Regions from separate parts of the Lawsonibacter sp. LCP25S3_E2 genome, predicted to be linked through region 1. Evidence: predicted binding sites of a transcription regulator. Region 1 holds the regulator's gene; the other holds the start of a gene.

Evidence for each region. Region 1 encodes Rex, which represses fermentation and respiration genes when NADH is low (regulators of the CRP and FNR family bind a similar motif). Its sites were predicted from a motif close to ATTGTTAANNNNTTAACAAT; they were not measured.
Region 2: the regulator Rex is predicted to act here: its motif matches at 4,750-4,769, upstream of ACTQ3R_RS06180 (acyl-CoA dehydrogenase).

The regions. Positions count from the first base shown of each region.
Region 1 covers NZ_JBQKJL010000007.1:85,023-94,844, forward strand. The annotation lists gene ACTQ3R_RS08125 (alanine/glycine:cation symporter family protein) at 1-761, shown strand, start outside; gene ACTQ3R_RS08130 (redox-sensing transcriptional repressor Rex) at 964-1,632, shown strand; gene ACTQ3R_RS08135 (S-layer homology domain-containing protein) at 1,629-2,732, shown strand; gene ACTQ3R_RS08140 (hypothetical protein) at 2,825-2,971, shown strand; gene rsxC (electron transport complex subunit RsxC) at 3,301-4,608, shown strand; gene ACTQ3R_RS08150 (RnfABCDGE type electron transport complex subunit D) at 4,608-5,549, shown strand; gene ACTQ3R_RS08155 (FMN-binding protein) at 5,546-6,082, shown strand; gene rsxE (electron transport complex subunit RsxE) at 6,100-6,786, shown strand; gene ACTQ3R_RS08165 (electron transport complex protein RnfA) at 6,792-7,409, shown strand; gene ACTQ3R_RS08170 (RnfABCDGE type electron transport complex subunit B) at 7,428-8,228, shown strand; gene ACTQ3R_RS08175 (FtsW/RodA/SpoVE family cell cycle protein) at 8,306-9,478, opposite strand; gene tsaE (tRNA (adenosine(37)-N6)-threonylcarbamoyltransferase complex ATPase subunit type 1 TsaE) at 9,628-9,822, shown strand, end outside.
Region 2 covers NZ_JBQKJL010000005.1:60,714-70,535, reverse strand. The annotation lists gene mltG (endolytic transglycosylase MltG) at 1-867, opposite strand, end outside; gene ACTQ3R_RS06205 (hypothetical protein) at 991-1,179, shown strand; gene ACTQ3R_RS06200 (5-formyltetrahydrofolate cyclo-ligase) at 1,239-1,814, opposite strand; gene ACTQ3R_RS06195 (DJ-1 family glyoxalase III) at 1,798-2,337, opposite strand; gene ACTQ3R_RS06190 (WecB/TagA/CpsF family glycosyltransferase) at 2,386-3,108, opposite strand; gene ACTQ3R_RS06185 (3-hydroxyacyl-CoA dehydrogenase family protein) at 3,631-4,470, shown strand; gene ACTQ3R_RS06180 (acyl-CoA dehydrogenase) at 4,927-6,069, shown strand; gene acrB (acryloyl-CoA reductase electron transfer subunit gamma) at 6,088-6,888, shown strand; gene acrA (acryloyl-CoA reductase electron transfer subunit beta) at 6,908-8,020, shown strand; gene ACTQ3R_RS06165 (enoyl-CoA hydratase/isomerase family protein) at 8,396-9,172, opposite strand; gene ACTQ3R_RS06160 (CoA-transferase subunit beta) at 9,198-9,822, opposite strand, start outside.

The sequences.
Region 1 (9,822 bases):
TGTATATTCTCATGGCCCTGGTGGTCATGGTGCTGAACCTGAACATGATCCCCAGTGTACTGGCCCGGATTTTCCACGACGCTTTTGATTTCCAGGCCATCTTCGGCGGAGCAGTGGGCTTTGGTTCTTCCGCCATTATGCAGGGCATTAAGCGCGGCCTGTACTCCAACGAGGCCGGCGTGGGCTCCGCCCCTAATGCGGCCGCCGCTGCCAGCGTATCCCACCCGGTCAAGCAGGGCCTGGTGCAGATGCTCTCGGTGTTCATTGACACCATCCTGGTGTGTACTGCCACGGCCATGATGTGCCTGAGCACCGGCATTGACATCAAGGGCGGCCTGAACGGCGCTCCCCTGGTGCAGGCCTCTCTGGCTACTACCTTCGGCAGCGTGGGCCCCTATTTCATCACGTTCGCCCTGCTGCTGTTTGCCTTTACCACTCTGCTGGGCAACCTCTTCTATTGCGAGGGCTGCCTGAACTACATTGCCGGACATACCTTAAAGAACAGCGCCATGAATGTGTTCCGCCTGGTTGCCTGTGTGCTGGTCTTTTTGGGCGGGCAGCTGGAGTTCAGCCTGGTTTGGAATCTGGCGGATGTGCTCATGGGCTGTATGGCCATTATCAACCTGCCGGTCATCGTCATTCTGGGCGGCACCGCTATGCGGGCCCTGAAGGACTATACCCAGCAGCGTCATGAGGGGAAGGACCCGGTATTTAAGGCCTCTTCCATTGAACTGAAGCAGAAGACAGATTTCTGGAATTAAATTGGATAAGTTACGGGGCATGGAGACGTACCATGCCCCGTTTTTTGGGAAATCAGGGGTGCACTGCCAGGGAAAAGAGTTTGACAGCCGGGGAGGGATGGGGTAGAATAACAAAGTATTGTATTAGAGCCCACCGCCTCATAGGGCGGCGGCTATACCGGCTGGGCTGTACTGGCCCGGAGCCTGGGAGACGGAGCGTAGAATGAAACGAAATGCGAAAGTATCCACGGCGGTGATTCGCCGCCTGCCTCGATATTACCGCCATCTGTCGGAATTACAGCGAGCCGGCGTGGTGCGGATCTCCTCCAGTGCCCTGGGAAAGTCCATGGGACTGACTGCCTCTCAGATCCGTCAGGATCTGTTCTGCTTTGGAGAGTTTGGTCAGCAGGGATACGGGTATAAGGTAGATAGCTTAAAAGAGGAAATTGGAGAAATTTTGGGCATTAACCGGGGCCATACGGTGGTGGTCATGGGCACAGGCAACCTGGGGCGTGCCATCATTCAAAATTTTCAGTTTTCCAGCAATGGGTTCCGCCTGTTGGCGGCGTTTGACGTCAATCCGCAGGTGGTTGGCACCAAGATTGCGGGAGTGCCCGTTTACCACGCCGATGAGCTGGAGGCCTTTGTGGCTGCCCATCCAGTGAGTGTCGGTATGCTTACGGTATCCATTTCTGCGGCCCAGAGTGTGTGCGACCGTCTGGTCAATGCCGGGGTGCGGGGGATTTGGAACTTTACCAACCACGAGTTGGCCATCAGCCGGGAAAATGTGGTGGTAGAGTCGGTCCATTTTTCTGATAGTCTGCTGACCCTGAGCTATCTGATCTCTCAGCAGGGAGAGACGGCGGAGGAGAGAGAGGAGGAGCTGCCATGAAGAAATTTCTAAGGCCGCTGGTGCTGGCCGTGGCCTTTGTATTGCTGGCGGCCGGAGCTTATGCCGCGGTATCCGGGGACGGACCGGTGAGCCTGAGCTATCTCGTGGAGAACTTTATGCCTCAGGCCTTCCGAGCCGGGACCGAGGCTGCCTACGGCGCCCTTGAGGATACCTATGATACGGCGAAGTCTACGTTGGATCAGGTCCATGGACAGGTGACCAGCGGGGGAAGCGTTGCCTCCGGGCAGTCCAGTGACACCCTCCAGCGCCGGGAGTGGTATGATGGACAGCGGATTTGTCTGAGTACCGGCAGCGGTGCCCTGATGCTGGAGGGCTATGCCGCCGTCACCCATAACGGTGCGGTGGTGGATGTGACCGCCGGGACCGAGGTCTCCTCCGGCGCTGCGTTAAATGCCAACCACCGCTACCTGGTGGGAGAGGATACCACAGCTTATATCACCATCCAGTCCGGCTATGCCACCATGGGGGTACAGGGAAGCTACACCGTGGAGGGGGGAAACACTGCTGCGGCACCCTTCCTGGATGTGAAGCAGAGCGACTGGTACTATGCGCCGGTCAATTATGTGTATGAGAAAAAGCTCTTCTCCGGGATGAGCGAACATACCTTCGGCCCCAAGGAACCGATGACCCGTGCCATGCTCACTACCGTTCTCTATCAGCTGGCCGGAGCTCCGGCCGGTGAAATGGCCAGTGCCAATGTATCCTTGACTGACGTACCGGACAGTGCCTGGTATGCCCCCTATGTGAAGTGGGCCGTGTCCCAGGGCGTTACGGCCGGCACCGGAAACGGTACCTTCTCTCCCAACCGGCAGGTCACCCGAGAGCAGGTGGTGGTGATGCTCTATAGCTTTGCCTCCAACTATCTGGGGCTCAGCATGGGCCAGGGAGCCGACCTGAGCGGCTATCAGGACCGGGACAAGGTGAGCAGCTGGGCTCAGGAGGCGATGGCCTGGGCGGTGGCCGAAGGAGTGGTCAGCGGCGCAAGCAATGGCGGTGTACTTACCCTTAATCCCCAGTACAACGCCAACCGGGCCGAGGTAGCTACCATGCTGCGTTCCTTCGCGGAAAAGATTTCCTGAAGAACAGACACCCATTTTCTGTTCCTGCCATATGATAGGAATGAGAGCGGCAGACAGCCCTCTTAAAACTTTCATATCAGGAGGTACTCATTATGGGGTGCTGCAATAACGGTTGGGGCGGCAACAGCTGCCTGTGGATCATCATCCTTTTGGTCATTCTGTGCTGCTGCGGCAACGGCAACGGCAACAGCTGCGGCAACAGCAACAACTGTGGCTGCAACAACGGCTGCGGCTGCTGACGGACACAGAAACACTTGCAAACGGGTGCGGAGTTTTCCGCACCCGATTTTTTTGCGAAAAATGGATGAAGGCTGCAAATTATCTTGCATTTTTATGAAAGATGGTGTATGATATTTGCCGCAAGCAGAGCCGGCGCTTTTCCGCACTGATGAAAAAGGAAGGGAAAGCGACGGGTTTTGTCGTGCGCCCGTTCTGTGCGGGCGCAAGGAATGTATCCGCTGCCGCAAGGGGAAGAGCGGTTTTTTTGCCGCTTTGTAAGAGCGGAGAACCGTGTGGTACGGGTACTTCCAAATCCCGGCAGAACAGAATAGGGAGGTCGAAATCTTACATGAGCAAATTTCTCAAACGATCCGCGCAGGGCGCGGGTGTCCCCCACGAGAAACGGACTTCCAACCTGGAAACGGTAAAAATGCCGCTGCCCTCTAAGATTGTGCTGTCTATGGGTCAGCACATCGGTGCTCCGGCGTCTCCCGCCGTGGCCAAGGGTGACCAGGTCTATGTAGGTTCCGTGGTGGGCAAGGCCGGGGGCTTTGTCTCCTCCGACATCCACTCCGGCGTATCCGGTGTTGTGGACAGTATCATCACCATCACCGCGCCCAATGGCGCGCCGCAGACCGCCGTGGTTATCATCCCCGACGGGGAGCAGAAGGTGGACCCCTCCATCGCTCCTCCTGTGGTCACTGATCTGAAGTCCTTCCAGGACGCCGTCCGCGCCAGCGGTCTGGTCGGCCTGGGCGGCGCCGGTTTCCCCACTGCGGTAAAGCTGGCCCCCAAGAACCTGGACGAGATCGATACCCTGGTGATCAACGGCGCCGAGTGTGAGCCCTATATCACCTCGGACAACCGCTGCTTCCTGGAGGATACCCAGTTCATCATGGACGGTATCCAGGCGGTCATGAAGTACTTGGAGATCCCCAAGTGCATCATCGGCATCGAGGGCAACAAGCCCGAGGCCATTGCCAAGATGAAGAGTGTGGCCACCCAGGGCGTAGAGGTCAAGGAGCTGCCCTGCCGCTACCCCCAGGGCGCTGAGAAGGTGCTCATTGAAAATTGCACCGGCCGGGAAGTGCCTTTCCCCGGCCTGCCCTCTGACGTGGGCGTAATTGTTATGAACGTCACTTCTGTGGCTTTCGTAGGCAAGTACTTAAAGACCGGCATGCCTCTGGTCACCAAGCGTCTGACCGTGGACGGCGACATCATCAAGGAGCCCAAGAATGTTGAGGTCATCATCGGTACTCCCGTTCAGGAGCTGATGGACTTCTGCGGCGGCTTCACCGATGAGCCGGGCAAGGTCCTTTACGGCGGCCCCATGATGGGCAACTGCCTGGCCAGCCTGGACCAGCCCATTTTGAAGAACAACAACGCGGTTCTGGCCTTCTCCAAGAAGATGGCCCAGACCCCCAAGGTCACCAACTGCATCCACTGCGGCCGGTGTACCAACGCCTGCCCTCTGGGCCTGTCCGCCAAGGAGATTGTCCAGGCCTATAACGCGGGCAATGTGGAGCTGCTGCAGGAGCTCAACGCCGATCTGTGCATGAGCTGCGGCACCTGCTCCTTTGTCTGCCCGGCCAAGCGGCCTCTGGCCCCCTCCATTGCCCTGGCCAAGATCATGATGAAGAATGGAGGTAAAAAGTAATGGCCAATAAACTGATCGTTACCGCCGCGCCTCACATTACCAGCGCGGACTCCACCCAGAAGATTATGCAGCGGGTGTGTCTGGCCCTGGTGCCCACCCTGATCGCCTCTGTGATCATCTTCGGAGTCAATTCCCTGATCCTCACCGCCATCACCGTGGCGGCCTGTGTCTTCTTCGAGTGGGCCTACTGCAAGCTCATGGGCCGGGAGAACCCTGTGGGGGATTTCTCCGCTGTAGTGACCGGCATGCTGCTGGCCTTCAATCTGCCTTCCACCTTGCCCTGGTGGATGCCCATCGTGGGCGCGTTCATCGCCATTGTCATCATTAAGCAGCTCTTCGGCGGTCTGGGCTATAACTTTGCCAACCCCGCCATCGTGGGCCGTATCGCTATGGCTGTTGGCTTTGCCGGACGTATGTCCACCTACGGTTTCCCCCAGGGTGCGGATGCCGCTACCTCCGCCACCCCTCTGGCTCATGTGGCCGACCTGGGCGCCGGTGACTATGTGACCCTGCTGCTGGGCAACCACGGCGGTGTGCTGGGCGAGACCTGCGCCATCACCCTGATCGCCGGCGGCATCTACCTTATTGTTACCAAGGTCATCAGCCCTGTCATTCCTGTGACCTATCTGGCCACTGTGGCTGTGCTCAGCGTGTGCTTCGGCCTTGACCCCATCGTGCAGCTGCTGTCCGGCGGCCTCATGCTGGGTGCCTTCTTTATGGCCACCGACTATGTCACCTCTCCCACCACCCAGAAGGGCAAGCTGGTCTTCGGCATTGGCCTGGGTCTCATTACCATGATGATCCGTCACTTCGGCACCATGAACGAGGGCGTGTCCTTCGCCATTCTGCTGATGAACCTGCTGGTGCCCTATATTGAAGTGCTGACCCGGCAGGATAAGCTGGGCATCGCCAAGGTGAAAAAGGGAGGCGAGAGCAAATGAGCAACTGGAATCGAGTATTTAAGCCCATCGTGGTGCTGTGTGTCATCTGCATCGTCATCACCGGGGCTCTGGCCGCCACCAACAGCGTGACTGCCCCCATCATTCAGGCGGCTACCATCGCCGCCCAGAACGCCGCCCGCGCTGAGCTGCTGCCCGAGGCCGAGGGTGCCTTCACCAAGGTGGAGGGTGTTGAAGTGGAGAATGTCTCCGACGTCTACACCGCCGACAACGGCACCGGCACGGTCATTACCTGCTCCGGCAAGGGCTACGGCGGCACGGTTACCGTCATGGTGGCCTTCAACCCTGACGATACCATCAAGCAGATCAAGATCACTGAGTCTGCTGAGACCAAGGGTATTGGTACCAACGTTACTGAGAACGCCGAGTATTGGGCCAATTATAACGGTCTGTCTGCGGCTCAGGCCCTGGTGCTGGGCAGCGATGTGGACGCCTATTCCGGCGCCACCATCTCCAGCCGGGCTGTGAACAACGCTGTGAACGCCGCCATTGAGGCGTACAACGCGATCGCTTGAAAGGCAGGTGGAACAAGATGAGTAATAACAGCAAACTGAAAATTCTGACCAACGGTTTTCTGAATGAAAACCCGGTTCTGCGGCTTGTCCTGGGCACCTGTCCCACTCTGGCCGTCACCTCTATGGCTTCCAACGGCATCGGCATGGGCCTTGCGGCCACTTTCGTGCTGATCTGCTCCAACATCGTCATTTCCGCCCTGCGGAAGATCATTCCTGACCAGGTTCGTATTCCCTGCTATATCACCGTCATCGCCGGTTTCGTGTCCGTGGTGCAGATGCTGGTCAAGGCCTATGTGCCCGACCTGGATAAGGCCCTGGGCGTATACCTGCCCCTGATCGTGGTGAACTGCATCATCCTGGGCCGTGCTGAGATGTTTGCCTCCAAGAACGGTGTGGTTGATTCCGCTCTGGACGGTCTGGGCATGGGGATTGGCTTTACCATCACCCTGGTGGTCATGGGTTCCATCCGTGAGATCCTGGGCTCCGGCACCTGGATGGCCGGTCTGGGCAGCCTGATCCCCGCCCTGGGTGCGGACTTTGCCATTCAGGTCATTCCTGAGTCCATTGATCCTTTCACTATCATGACCAGCGCCCCCGGCGGCTTCTTCGTCTTCGGAATCCTGATGGCCGGCGCTACCTGGCTGACCTCCCGCCCCAAGAAGAGCGAGAAGTCTGCTGAGGCTGTGGAAGGAGGCAATGCGTAATGGAAATGGCACTGAAACTTGCCAGCATCTTCTTCACCATGATTTTGGTGGACAACTACGTGCTGGCCAAATTCCTGGGTATCTGTCCCTTCCTGGGCGTGTCCAAAAAGCTGGACAGCGCGGTGGGTATGTCTCTGGCCGTTACCTTCGTCATGGTCATGGCCACTGCCGCCACCTGGCCCATCTACACCTTTGTGCTGTCTCCCGCTTATGCGGCGGGCACCAGCCGTGACCTGGGCTATCTGCAGACCATCGTCTTCATCCTGATCATCGCCATCCTGGTGCAGCTGCTGGAGAACTTCCTGAAGAAGTTCGTTCCCGCTCTGTATAAGGCTCTGGGTGTGTACCTGCCCCTGATCACCACTAACTGCACCATTTTGGGCGTGACCATCCTGAACCTGGACAACGGCTATAACTTTGTGGAGTCCATCGTCTGCGCCGCCGGCGCCGGCATCGGCTTCCTGGTGGCCATGGTGCTCTTCTCCGGCGTGCGCCGCCGTGTGGAGCAGGCCATCACCCCCAAGTGCTTTGAGGGCCTGCCCATCACTCTGGTGGCCGCCGCAGTTACCTCCCTGTCCTTCATGGGCTTCGGCGGTATTGTGGACGCCATCTTCAAGGTTTGATAGGAGGGGGAGTAGAGTATGGATCCGATTATTCTGGCAATTGTTATTGTCACCGTCATCGGCCTCATTGGCGCGGTGATTCTGGTGGCCGCCTCCATCTTTATGTATGTGCCCGTAGATGAGCGTGTGGAGAAGATCACCGCCGTCCTGGCCGGTGCCAACTGCGGCGCTTGTGGCTGCGCCGGCTGTGCCGACTACGCCAAGAGCATCGTGGAGGAGGGCAACGCGGTCAACAAGTGTACCCCCGGCGGCGCTGCCTGTGCCGCTAAGATCGCTGAGATCATGGGTGTGGAGGCCGGTGCCTCTGTGCCTATGAAGGCGGTTGTGATGTGCTCTGGTACCTGCAACCAGACCTCCAAGCGCTATGAGTTCCAGGGCCTGCAGAGCTGCCAGGCGGTCAAGGGCCTTTACGGCGGCGACGGAATGTGCAAATACGGCTGCCTGGGCTACGGTGATTGTACCCGTGCCTGCGCCTTCGATTCCATCCACATCGTGGACGGCATCGCCAAGGTGGACTACGCCAAGTGCGTGGGCTGCGGCGCCTGTGCCGCCGCCTGCCCCAACGCGGTCATCAGCATTATTCCGGAGCACAAGCGTAAGCCTGTCGTCCAGTGTCTCAACAAGGACAAGGGCGCCGACACCCGCAAGGCTTGCACCGCTGGTTGTATCGGCTGCATGAAGTGCACCAAGGTGTGCCACTTCGATGCCATCACCGTGGAGAACAACCTGGCCCACATCGACCAGGACAAGTGCAAGGGCTGCCAGCTGTGCGTGAAGGAGTGCCCCGTGGGGATCATCCACGTGCCTGCCAACAGCTAAGAACGCAAATCAGCATAAAAAATGCCTCCGGCCTAAAAAGCCGGAGGCATTTTTTATAACTCGGATAGAGAACGAAATCAGTCCCGCAGCCAGCTTGGCAAGGTTCTGGCCTTTACACTGGATACCATGCCCATGGCGGCGTACAGAGTGATGACCGAGGAGCCGCCGTAGCTGATGAAGGGAAGGGTCAGTCCCATGACAGGAAGCACATAGAGGCACATGCCCACGTTCAGGGCGATTTGGATGAAGAGCATTGCCGCCACGCCCATGCATACATAGGCATCAAAGGGAGAGCTGGCATGACGGCCTACCCAGATACAGCGCAGGACCACTGCCCCTAAAATGAGCAGCAGAAGCAAGCAGCCAATGAGTCCCAGCTCCTCGCCGCATACGGCGAAAATAAAGTCGGTGTGCCGGGCAGGCAGGGTGTGGGAGTATTCCGACTGGGTGTAGTCCCCCTGGAGAAACCCCTGGCCGAAGAGCTGTCCGGAGCCAATGGCCAGGATGGAACGGGTCTGCTGGAAGCCCCGGCCCTGGGGGTCCAGGTCGTGGTCAAATACCACCCGGAAGCGCATAATGCGGTAATCGGTCCACCATTTTGTCTCCGGAAGGACAAAGAGCCAAAGGATGACTGCCGCCAGAACAATCCCGCCGCCTACCAGAAGAAACCAGCGCAGTTTGACGCCGGAAGCCCAGGCCATAAAGGCGAAGATGACCATATACACCACGCACATGCCCATGTCTCCGCACACGACGGAGATAAGGCCCAGCATGAAAATGGTATGTCCGCCGATTTGAATCAGGGAGGGCAGGGAACTGATATCCCGCTCCTGCTCCTGGATTTTTGTGATCTGGAGACTGAGCAGGAGAATAAACGGAAGCTTGACGATTTCATTGGGCTGCATGTCCACCGGGAAACCGGGGATATGGATCCAGTTAAGGTTGCCGGAGTTATAGTCCTCCCCCAGGGGGGTGAGGAGAAGCAGAATAAATACAACGTTGAAGGCCAGGATATACTTCCAATTTTTTTCTACAAACAGGTGGAAGTCAACCATGGTCAGCAGCATATAGGCCACCACGCCCAACACCACGGCCAGAGCCTGGACCATGATGGGGCGGTTGGAATTCAAGTACCGGGTGGCGGAAAATACCAACAGCAATCCATAGCCGCTGGCCAGCAGACACAGGGATAGCAGGATCAGATCGCCCTTTTTGAAAAATTCCCGCACGGGGGAAAAGAGTGTGGTCAAGACCTCACCTCCTGAAGGGGCCCGGAGAGGGCGGAAGAATCGAATAAAATTGGTCCGATTTATTTTAGCACATTTTGGTGGAAAGGCAAACCATATCGTGGTATAATCTCCTGGATGTATGAAAATTTTCTGTGAACGGAGGGATGGCTTTGTCCGTCCGCTATGTAACCAATACGGAGGAGGAGACCCAAGCGCTGGGGGAACGGCTGGCCGGGCGGCTTATGCCGGGAATGGTGATTGCCTTTACCGGGGACCTGGGGGCGGGAAAGACCGCCTTCACACGGGGACTGGCACATGGACTGGGAATTACCGAACGGGTGACCAGCCCCACCTTTAACATTGTC
Region 2 (9,822 bases), on a different contig from region 1:
GTTATAGATGACCGAGGCAATCTTGGCCTGGTCCTCACCGTCGGTCTCACGCTCAATGAGGGAGGCGATGGTCAGGATCTCCCGCAGGGTATAGCCCGAGTCGGCCACCTGCTGACGCATGGTCTCGTCATAGATCTCATCAAAGCGCACCAGCATTTTATTGATAGCGTAGACGGTGTTGTGGGGAGTATAGAACTGGTAGGTATCCGGGTAGAGGAAGCCTTCCAGACGGTTGACATCGCCCAGGGGAATATCCTGGAGGAAATCAAAGGCATAGTCATAGTTGGCCGCCTGCTCATTGAGGTCCTCTACCGTGGCCACCCCCCGGTCCTCCATCAGCGCAAAGATCTGGGAGAGGTTCATGCCCTCGGTGATGGTGATGGACACCTCAGCCTTTGTGGCGGAGTTGGCACTCATACTGCTGAGCAGCGCCCGGTAGTCCATGTCGGTGTTCAGGGTGTAGGTACCCATGGTCACATTATCGTCCCCGCCGGTGATGCCGGCAAAGAGCTTGAAGAGCCATTTGTACTCGATGAGTCCCTCTTCCTTCAGGCGGTCGGCCACATCTCCAAAGGAATCCTCATTGGTGATGGTAATGGTGACCGTCTTCTCCTCCTTGTTCAGGGCCAGCACATCTCCGGCCAGGATCCAGCCTACGCAGGCCAGAAGGACAGAGGACCCGATGACCCCCGCGATATACAGCAGCACCAGGCTGGCGGTGCGTCCGGCGGAGGGTTTGCGTTTTCTGCGGCGCTGGGAGGAGGATCGGTGGGAAGCCTCCTCCCGGTACTCGCCCCTGTCCTCCCGGTGGGAGGTGGTGCGGGTGCTTCTGCGCTGGTGCGGTTCATAGTCTCGTTGCTGTGGCATTGGGTTCAGCTCCTAATGATTTTTTGCTCCGCCCCTGTCACCGGGGACAGGCCGGGGCCATAGAATGGTACAGAAGCGCGGGAAAACAAGTCCCGGCGCAAATGAAATGAGGTGAAATGCAATATGTGCTGTGGGAACAATGGTTGGGGCGGCAATGGCTCCTGGTGGATCATTCTTCTGATCATCCTCTTCTGCTGCTGCGGCGGCTGGAACAACAGCGGCTGCGGCAGCAACAGCTGTGGCTGCGGCAACAGCAACGGCTGCGGCAGCAGCCGGAACAGCGGCTGTGACGACGATTGCGGCTGCTGCTGATCGCTACACATCCACCTGGGCGGGGGAATTCTCTCCCGCCCACTTTTTATTCCCGTTTCTCAGAAGGAGAAGGTCTCCTCCTCGGTGATAAGCAGGTCCACCCGGCTGTCGTGAGCCTCGGTGGGCACCTGGTCCTGGAGAACGGCCTTCCGGCACAGGCCCACCCGGAAGCCAGAGAAATGCTCCAGCCACCGGTCGTAGTACCCTCCGCCAAAGCCCAGGCGGTAGCCCCGGCGGTCATAGCACACCGCAGGTACCAGGATGAGGTCGATGTCCTCCTTCTCCATCCGGGGGCAGTCCTCCCCCGGCTCGGAGATACCAAAGCCCACCTCAATCAGGGGCTTATCGGGGTCGTACAGGCGCACCTCCATCTGATGCTCCGGAAGCATACGGGGCAGGCCGATCTGCTTGCCCTGCTCCACCAGCCGGGCAATGAGCTTTTTGGTGTCGGGCTCCTTGCCGGCAATGCCCCAGAAGGCAAAGATGGTCTTGGCCGCTTTCACCTGGGGCAGGGCCAGAAACTGTTCAAACAGGGCCGCGTCCCCCTGGACAAGCTCCTGGGGGTCCATGGCGGACAGCTGCCGGCGTACATTCTTTCGCAGCTGCTTTTTTTCCTCGTCAATAGTGGATGCCATCTCGCACCTCTTTCGCTTTTTCTTCTCCCGCCAGGGCCTTCACCAGCTCCAGCCCAAAGTCAAAGGCGGAACCGGCCGCCCGGCCGGTGATAATTGGTCTGTCTACTACAACGCCGCGCTCCATTTGGGGCTCAGCGCCCTCCAGTTGGTCTTCCATACCGGGGTAGCACACCGCTTTCTTTCCCTGCAGAAACCCCCGTTTTGCCAGCAGGGTGGGGGCGGCACAGATGGCAGCCACCCACTTGTCTTGCTCCAGAAGCAGCTGGATGGTGTGGCCGATGCCGGAGAGCTTGCTCAGGTTCTTCACGCCCCCCAGGCCGCCGGGCAGAACGATCATTTCCGCCTTTGACAGGTCGATCTGCCCGAAGGTCAGATCTGCCTGGACACAGATGCCGTGGCTGCCCCGCACCAGGCCGGGCTCTACCGACACCAGGGCGGTCTCGATACCAGCCCGGCGCAGCAGATCCGCAGGCACAATGGCCTCAGACTCCTCAAAGCCTTCTGCCAGCATAATGTACACCATAGGAAAACCTCCTTTTCCAAACCCTCCCAGACGCGCAGCGCTCCGGGATTACTTACGCCGGATCTTTTCTCCGGCAGCTTTTACCAGAACCAGCGGGAGCTTTGCCATACGGCCAGCCCGCTGGGGCTCCCGCACCAGGCGGTAGGCCCACTCCATGCCCGCCTTCTGCCAGGCCTCTGGGGCCCGCTTCACATTGCCCGCGAACACATCCAGCACGCCCCCCAGGCCAATGGCCAGCCGGGCACCGGTGTGCTTGCCCCACCGGGCCATCCACTTCTCCTGCTTGGGCGCTCCCAGGCAGACAAAGAGCAAATCAGGCTGGGCAGCCGCCACCTTCAGCAGCACGCTCTGCTCATCCTTAAAATATCCGTCCTGGGTGCCGCACAGGACAATGTCCGGATAGCGCTCCAGAATCTTCTCCCCCGCCGCCTCGGCCACACCGGGCTTGGCACCCAGGAGAAACAGCCGGCCCTTGCGCTCGTTGAGGCAGGCGAGCATGTCCTCGCCAAACTCAATCCCCGCAACCCGGCATTTAAGAGGAGTACCCAGGATCTTAGCGGAATAGATCACACCGATGCCGTCGGGGAGCACCAGGTCCGCCTCATTCAGGACCCGCTTAAACTCCGGATCCTTCTCTGCGGCCAGGATAAACTCCGGATTTGGCGTGACCACATAGTGGAACTTATCCTCCTCCAGCAGCTGTGCTCCCCGCTGGGCAGCCTCTTCCCGTGTGAGATCGTCAAATTGGATGCCTAAAATCTCTCGTTTCACACTTACCTCCACGCGTCTTTCACGCTTACGCCCCCCTTCTGCTCGGTCCCCAAGGGCAGTTTTCCCGGCGGGACCGTCGCTCAAACAGAAGGCAGGATAATTTTGATTCCAATCCATTTTCGATTCTACCATGATTCGCCCAAAAAGTCTATGAATTTTCCGTGAAAGGTTTGGACTGTCCCCTGCCCGTTTTCTCCCTTTCTGCTCATTTTCCCTCTGTGCCGGAGAAATCAGGCTGCCCCTTGCCGGTCACTTTTGCAGGCCTTCTCTTTGCCCGCTTCAGCTTCGCTTGGACCTGTCCCTCGCCGCATTATAACAATTTAGATAGCAAAAGTATAATTATTTAATTATAATTTCTCAATTTTTTGGGCCTTCCGCGAAAAAAAATCTAGAAAAACGCCTTTTTGCCCTTGCTTCCAGATAGAAAAACAGTTATACTGTGGAGCAAGAGAGCGGAGCCGCGAAGCCTCCGGCCAGGGAACCAGAGCCCGCGGCAGAATTACCATATTAGGAGGAAACAGTATGAAAGTTGCAGTGTTCGGCGCCGGCACCATGGGCAGCGGCATCTCCCAGGTCTTTGCCGCCAAGGGCCACTCGGTCCTGATGTACGCCAGCAGCCTGGAATCCGCCCAGCGGCATAAGGATGCCCTGGCCAAGTCCCTCCAGAAGCGGGTAGACAAGGGCAAGATGACCCAGGAGGCCAAGGATGCCCTTATGGCCAATATCTCCGTGGAGGAGACTGCCGCCGCCGCCGATGCCGATCTGGTCATCGAGTGCGTCAAGGAGGATATGGACACCAAGAAGGCCCTGTTTAAGGAGCTGGATGAGCTGTGCAAGGAGGACACCATCTTCGCCTCCAACACCTCCTCCCTGCCCATCACCGACATGGCTCGTGGCCTGAAGCACCCCCTCATCGGTATGCACTTCTTTAACCCCGTGCCCTCCATGAAGCTGGTGGAGATCATCCGGGGCATTAACACCACCGATGAGACCTTCGAGTTCACCTACAACCTGGCCAAAGAGCTGGGCAAGGACCCCGTGGAGGTCAAGGAATCTCCGGGCTTCGTGGTCAACAAGCTGCTCATCCCCATGATCAACGACGCCATCGGCCTGGTGGAGACCGGTGCGGCCAGCGTGGAGGACATCGACAAGTCCATGCAGCTGGGCGCAAACCACCCCATGGGCCCCCTGGCTCTGGGCGACTTCATCGGTCTGGACGTATGTCTGGCCATCATGGAGACCCTGTACACCGAGTTTGGCGATTCCAAGTACCGCCCCACCTATCTGCTCAAGAAGATGGTCCGCGGCGGTCTGCTGGGCCGCAAGACCGGCAAGGGCTTCTACGACTACACCAAGAAGTAAATCCTGCTCTGTCAACGCCGCCGGAGGGTTTATCCCTCCGGCGGCGTTTTTCTTCCGCCCCCGCCAGCATTCCCCCTTCCCCCACCCCCTGGGCAACTCACATGGTTTTACATGAAATTATCCACATTTTCTCTTGATAAATTAAGGATTTCCTGCACTTTCCCCCTTGCATTTTAAGGGGAAGAATGATATACTTTGGTCAGTTTATTCGACACCCCTGCGTGTACAATAAATTCCGCAACGCCGGACAGGCCCGTGTTGCTCTTTTTTTACCCCACCTTTGTTAAAATTATAACGAAGATGGGGTTTCCATCGAGCCCAGGGATGTTCGGACATTCCCATGTATCGTTTTGCTCCGCCACGACAGTGCCGCATATGGTCTGGAAGGCCGGCCCTCCTCGCCGGCGGAAGCGCTCACGATATCAAGCTAGTAATTTATAGTAGGAGGACTGCAAAATGGATTTTCACCTGTCGAAAGAACAAGAGATGGTCCGCAAGATGTACCGCGAGTTCGCCGAGAACGAGGTCAAGCCTTTGGCCGAGGAGATCGACGAGGAAGAGCGCTTCCCCATGGAGACCGTGGAGAAGATGGGCAAGCTGGGCATGATGGGCATCTACTTCCCCAAGCAGTATGGCGGCGCCGGCGGCGATGTGCTGTCCTACGCCATGTGCGTGGAGGAGCTGGCCAAGGTCTGCGGCACCACCGCCGTTATCGTGTCCGCTCACACCTCTCTGTGCTGCGCCCCCATCTTTGAGCACGGCACCGAGGAGCAGAAGATGAAGTACCTGCCCGACCTGCTGTCCGGCAAGAAGATCGGCGCCTTCGGCCTGACCGAGCCCAACGCCGGTACCGACGCCTCTGGCCAGCAGACCACCGCCGTGCTGGAGGGCGATCACTACGTCCTCAACGGCTCCAAGTGCTTCATCACCAACGGCACTGTGGCCGACACCTTCGTGGTCTTCGCCATGACCGATCCCAAGCTGGGCAACCACGGCATCTCCGCCTTCATCGTGGAGAAGAGCTTCCCCGGCTTCTCCGTGGGCAAGCACGAGAAGAAGATGGGTATCCGCGGCTCCTCCACCTGTGACCTGATCTTTGAGGACTGCATCGTTCCCAAGGAGAACCTGCTGGGCCAGGAGGGCAAGGGCTTTAAGATCGCCATGATGACTCTGGACGGCGGCCGTATCGGCATTGCTGCTCAGGCTCTGGGTCTGGGCGAGGGCGCCATCAACGAGGCCATCAAGTACACCCAGGAGCGTATCCAGTTCAAGAAGCGCCTGAGCCAGTTCCAGAACACCCAGTTCCAGCTGGCCGATATGCACACCCGTATGCAGGCCGCCCAGTACCTGGTGTACGCCGCCGCTATGAAGAAGCAGAACCACGAGCCCTACTCCATGGACGCCGCTATGGCCAAGCTCTTTGCCGCTGAGGCCGCTTCCGATGTGACCCGCCGGGCCGTTCAGCTCTTCGGTGGCTACGGCTACACCCGTGAGTACCCCGTGGAGCGCATGATGCGCGACGCCAAGATCACCGAGATCTACGAGGGCACTTCCGAGGTCCAGCGCATGGTCATTTCCAGCCACCTGGGCGTGAAATAAGATAGGAGGCAGATTGAAATGAAAATCATTGTTTGTGTAAAGCAGGTCCCCGATACCTCCGGTAAGGTGGCCGTCAACCCCGACGGCACCCTGAACCGTGCCTCCATGGCCACCATCACCAACCCCGATGACCTGAACGCCGTTGAGGCCGCTCTGGTTCTGAAGGAGCAGACCGGCGCCGAGGTCATCGTGATCTCCATGGGCCCCCCGCCCGCCGAGGGTATGCTGCGCGAGGTCATGGCCCGCGGCGTAGACCGCGCCGTGCTGGTGTCCGGCCGTGAGTTCGGCGGCTCCGACACCTACGCCACCTCCCAGATCCTGGCCGCTGCCATCAACAAGATCGGCGTGGAGAAGGACGACATCGTGCTGTGCGGCCGTCAGGCCATCGACGGCGACACCGCCCAGGTCGGTCCCCAGATCGCTGAGAAGCTGGGCCTGCCCCAGGTCTCCTATGCCGCTGAGATCGCCAAGGAGGGCGACACCGTCACCGTTAAGCGTATGCTGGAGGACGGCTACATGACCATCAAGGTCAAGACCCCCTGCCTCATCACCTGCATCAAGGAGCTCAACGAGCCCCGCTATATGAGCGTCGGCGGCATTTTCGAGTGCTACGAGAAGCCCTACGAGATCTTTGACTACAACACCCTGAAGGACGATCCCCTCATCGATCCCACCACCATCGGTCTGAAGGGCTCCCCCACCAACATCTTCAAGTCCTTTACTCCCCCCCAGAAGGGCGTGGGCATGATGCTGGAGGGTGCCGACAAGGCCACCTGCGAGAAGCTGGCCGGCCTGCTGGCTGCCAAGCACCTGATCTGATAGAAGGGAGAGTAAAAAAATGTCTAACTACAACAGTGCTGCGATTGAAGAATTCAAGGGCGGCGTTTGGGTATTCTGCGAGCAGCGTCAGGGCACCATGATGCCCACCTCCTTCGAGCTGATCTCCGAGGGCCGCAAGCTGGCCGACGAGCTGGGCTCCAAGCTGTACGGCATTCTCCTGGGCCACAACATCGAGGGCATTGCCAAGGAGCTGGGCGGCTACGGCGCTGACGGCGTGTACGTCTGCGACCACCCCCTGCTGGAGAACTACACCACCGACGGCTACACCAAGGTCATCTGCGACGTGATCGAGGAGTACAAGCCCGAGGTCATGCTCATCGGCGCTACCAACATCGGCCGTGACCTGGGCCCCCGCTGCGCGGCCCGTCTGCACACCGGCCTGTGCGCTGACTGCACCCACCTGGACATCGACGTGCCCAAGTACAAGGAGTTCCTGCGCGCCTCCTCCACCCTGGCTCCCAACATGATCGACAACATCCCCGAGGAGGACCGGAACCTGAAGATGACCCGTCCTGCCTTCGGCGGCCACCTGATGGCCACCATCATCTGCCCCCGCTTCCGTCCCGCCATGGCCACCGTCCGTCCCGGCGTTATGAAGAAGAACGCCTTCGACCAGGCCAAGGCTGACGCCTGCGAGATCATCAAGCCCAACTTCTCCCTCACCGAGGCTGACATGCAGACCCAGGTGGTGGAGGTCGTGAAGGCCGCCAAGAAGCTGGTCGACCTGATCGGCGCCGACGTGGTCGTGTCCGTGGGCCGCGGCATCTCCAAGGACGTAGAGGGCGGCATCAAGCTGGCTGAGGAGCTGGCCGAGGTTCTGGGCGGCGTCGTGGGCGCTTCCCGTGCCGTGGTTGACTCCGGCTGGATGACTGCCGACCACCAGGTCGGCCAGACCGGCAAGACCGTGCACCCCAAGATCTATGTGGCTCTGGGTATCTCCGGCGCCATCCAGCACAAGGCTGGTATGCAGGATTCCGAGTGCATCATTGCCGTGAACAAGAACGAGAACGCCCCCATCTTCGAGATCGCCGACTACGGCATCTGCGGCGACCTGTTCAAGGTTGCCCCCATGCTCATCGAGGCCATCAAGGCCGCCAAGGCTGCCAAGTAAAAAGGGCTTTCCGGATGATTCAAAGCGCCCGTCCCAATTGGGACGGGCGCTTTTTTCCTGCCAGCACTTTGGCTGGCTCTCCTTCCCCCCATTTCCCACGGCTGCCCCGTCCTGCCGATTGGTGACCCGCACCAGTCCCCCTTCCGGGACTTCTTTGTACGGGAAAAGTCTGCCGGAAACCAAATAAACGTGCCACCAGTTCTCCCTTTGAAGAGATCTGGTGGCACGTTTCATGTGTGATTGAACGGGAACCCTGCTCGATTTACACAGAATTCACAGCTTTTCCGGGCCAGGTAACGGCCGCGGCGGGCGGCTCACCGTGCGTTTGCACGCGCAGCGGCTTTTCCGCCGTATCTCTGGTATACTTTCGGAGGTTTACCGGCCCGTCAGCGTCGCGGGAGTTTTGTCAAAAAACTGTTTGACCAGCTGCTTGTGGTCTTCCGTCTGAAAAGCGATTGCCTGCATATTATTTTCCAGCTCAAGGTAGGCGTCCAACGTTGTATGATAGCTGAACTGGGTCAGCTTCTTCATCATCCCGATGGCATAGGTAGGACGCTCCGCCAATTTCTGTGCCAGCTCCATAGCCGTATCATACAGCTGTTCCTTGTCCGTAACGTAATCTGCAACGCCCCACTGTTCCGCCTCGTCTGCTGTCAAGACCCGGCCATTGTACACCAGGTCCTTCGCCTTCCCCAAGCCAATTCTTCTGGGCAGAAAATACAGCGAACCCAGATCCGGAACCAGCCCCACATTGATGAAGCTGCAGCAAAATCGCGCTTCTTTCTCCGCCACAATAAAATCACTGGCCAAGGCAAGACTAAATCCAGCACCATATGCGCACCCCTGCACCGCCGCAACCACAGGCTTCTCCAATGCATAGAGGGCTTTGACCCACGCGGACGCTCCGCGCATCCTGTCACGGCCGTCCGGGCAGGAAGACTCCGAGCGCATGGAAGATAAATCCCCACCGGCTGAGAAATGCTTTCCATTGGAACGGATCATCACACTGCGAACCGTCGGGTCAAATTGTATGCGGGTAAACAGGTCCGCCAGACCTTCCTTGATCTCCTGCACCAGTGCATTTGCCTGTTTGGGGTTGTTCAGCGTAATAACCGCTACCTTGTCTTTGCGCTCATATTCCAGATATTCCATAGATGCCTCCTCGCCTTTTCCACAGTTAAAGATTTAACTCTATCGCTGTGTAATTGGCTTTCATCTTCTGATAATAGGCCTCAAACTCTGTATCCATGGTCTTTTTGCCCCCCAAAATCATTCCATCCTGATCGTAGTAATGGATGATGTCAATAACCTCTTGCGTAGGGGGCTCCAGGCACTCCAAATGGTCTGCGATTTTTAAATCCCACTCAAAATACGTCTTGATCTCCAGCGGATCTTCTCCCGGGAATACGGCAGATAGATACATCTCTTTGCTTTCGGGATCAAACAAGAAAATTCCTTTATCGGTTACCATCTTGGAGGGGCCTCCGCCCTTCAGTCCGGCTTTTTGTCTGCTGTCATATCCATGGAGATGCCCAGGAGCACTGATAAAATCGACCTTGTTTACAAACTTTCCTTTTACCAGCTTCATCATAATGATCGTCTCACCGCAAGAGCTGGCAATATCGTTGGCTCCTCCTGTCCCAGGCAAGCGCACCTTAGGCTTATCATACGTTCCATTGCCCAAAATCACATTCGTATTGATATTTCCGTAGCGATCTACCTGTGCGCCTCCAATGATCCCCTTATCAATAAATCCCGCCTGTGTATCCGAAAAAATTCTCCACATTTCGGTGGCAAAGATG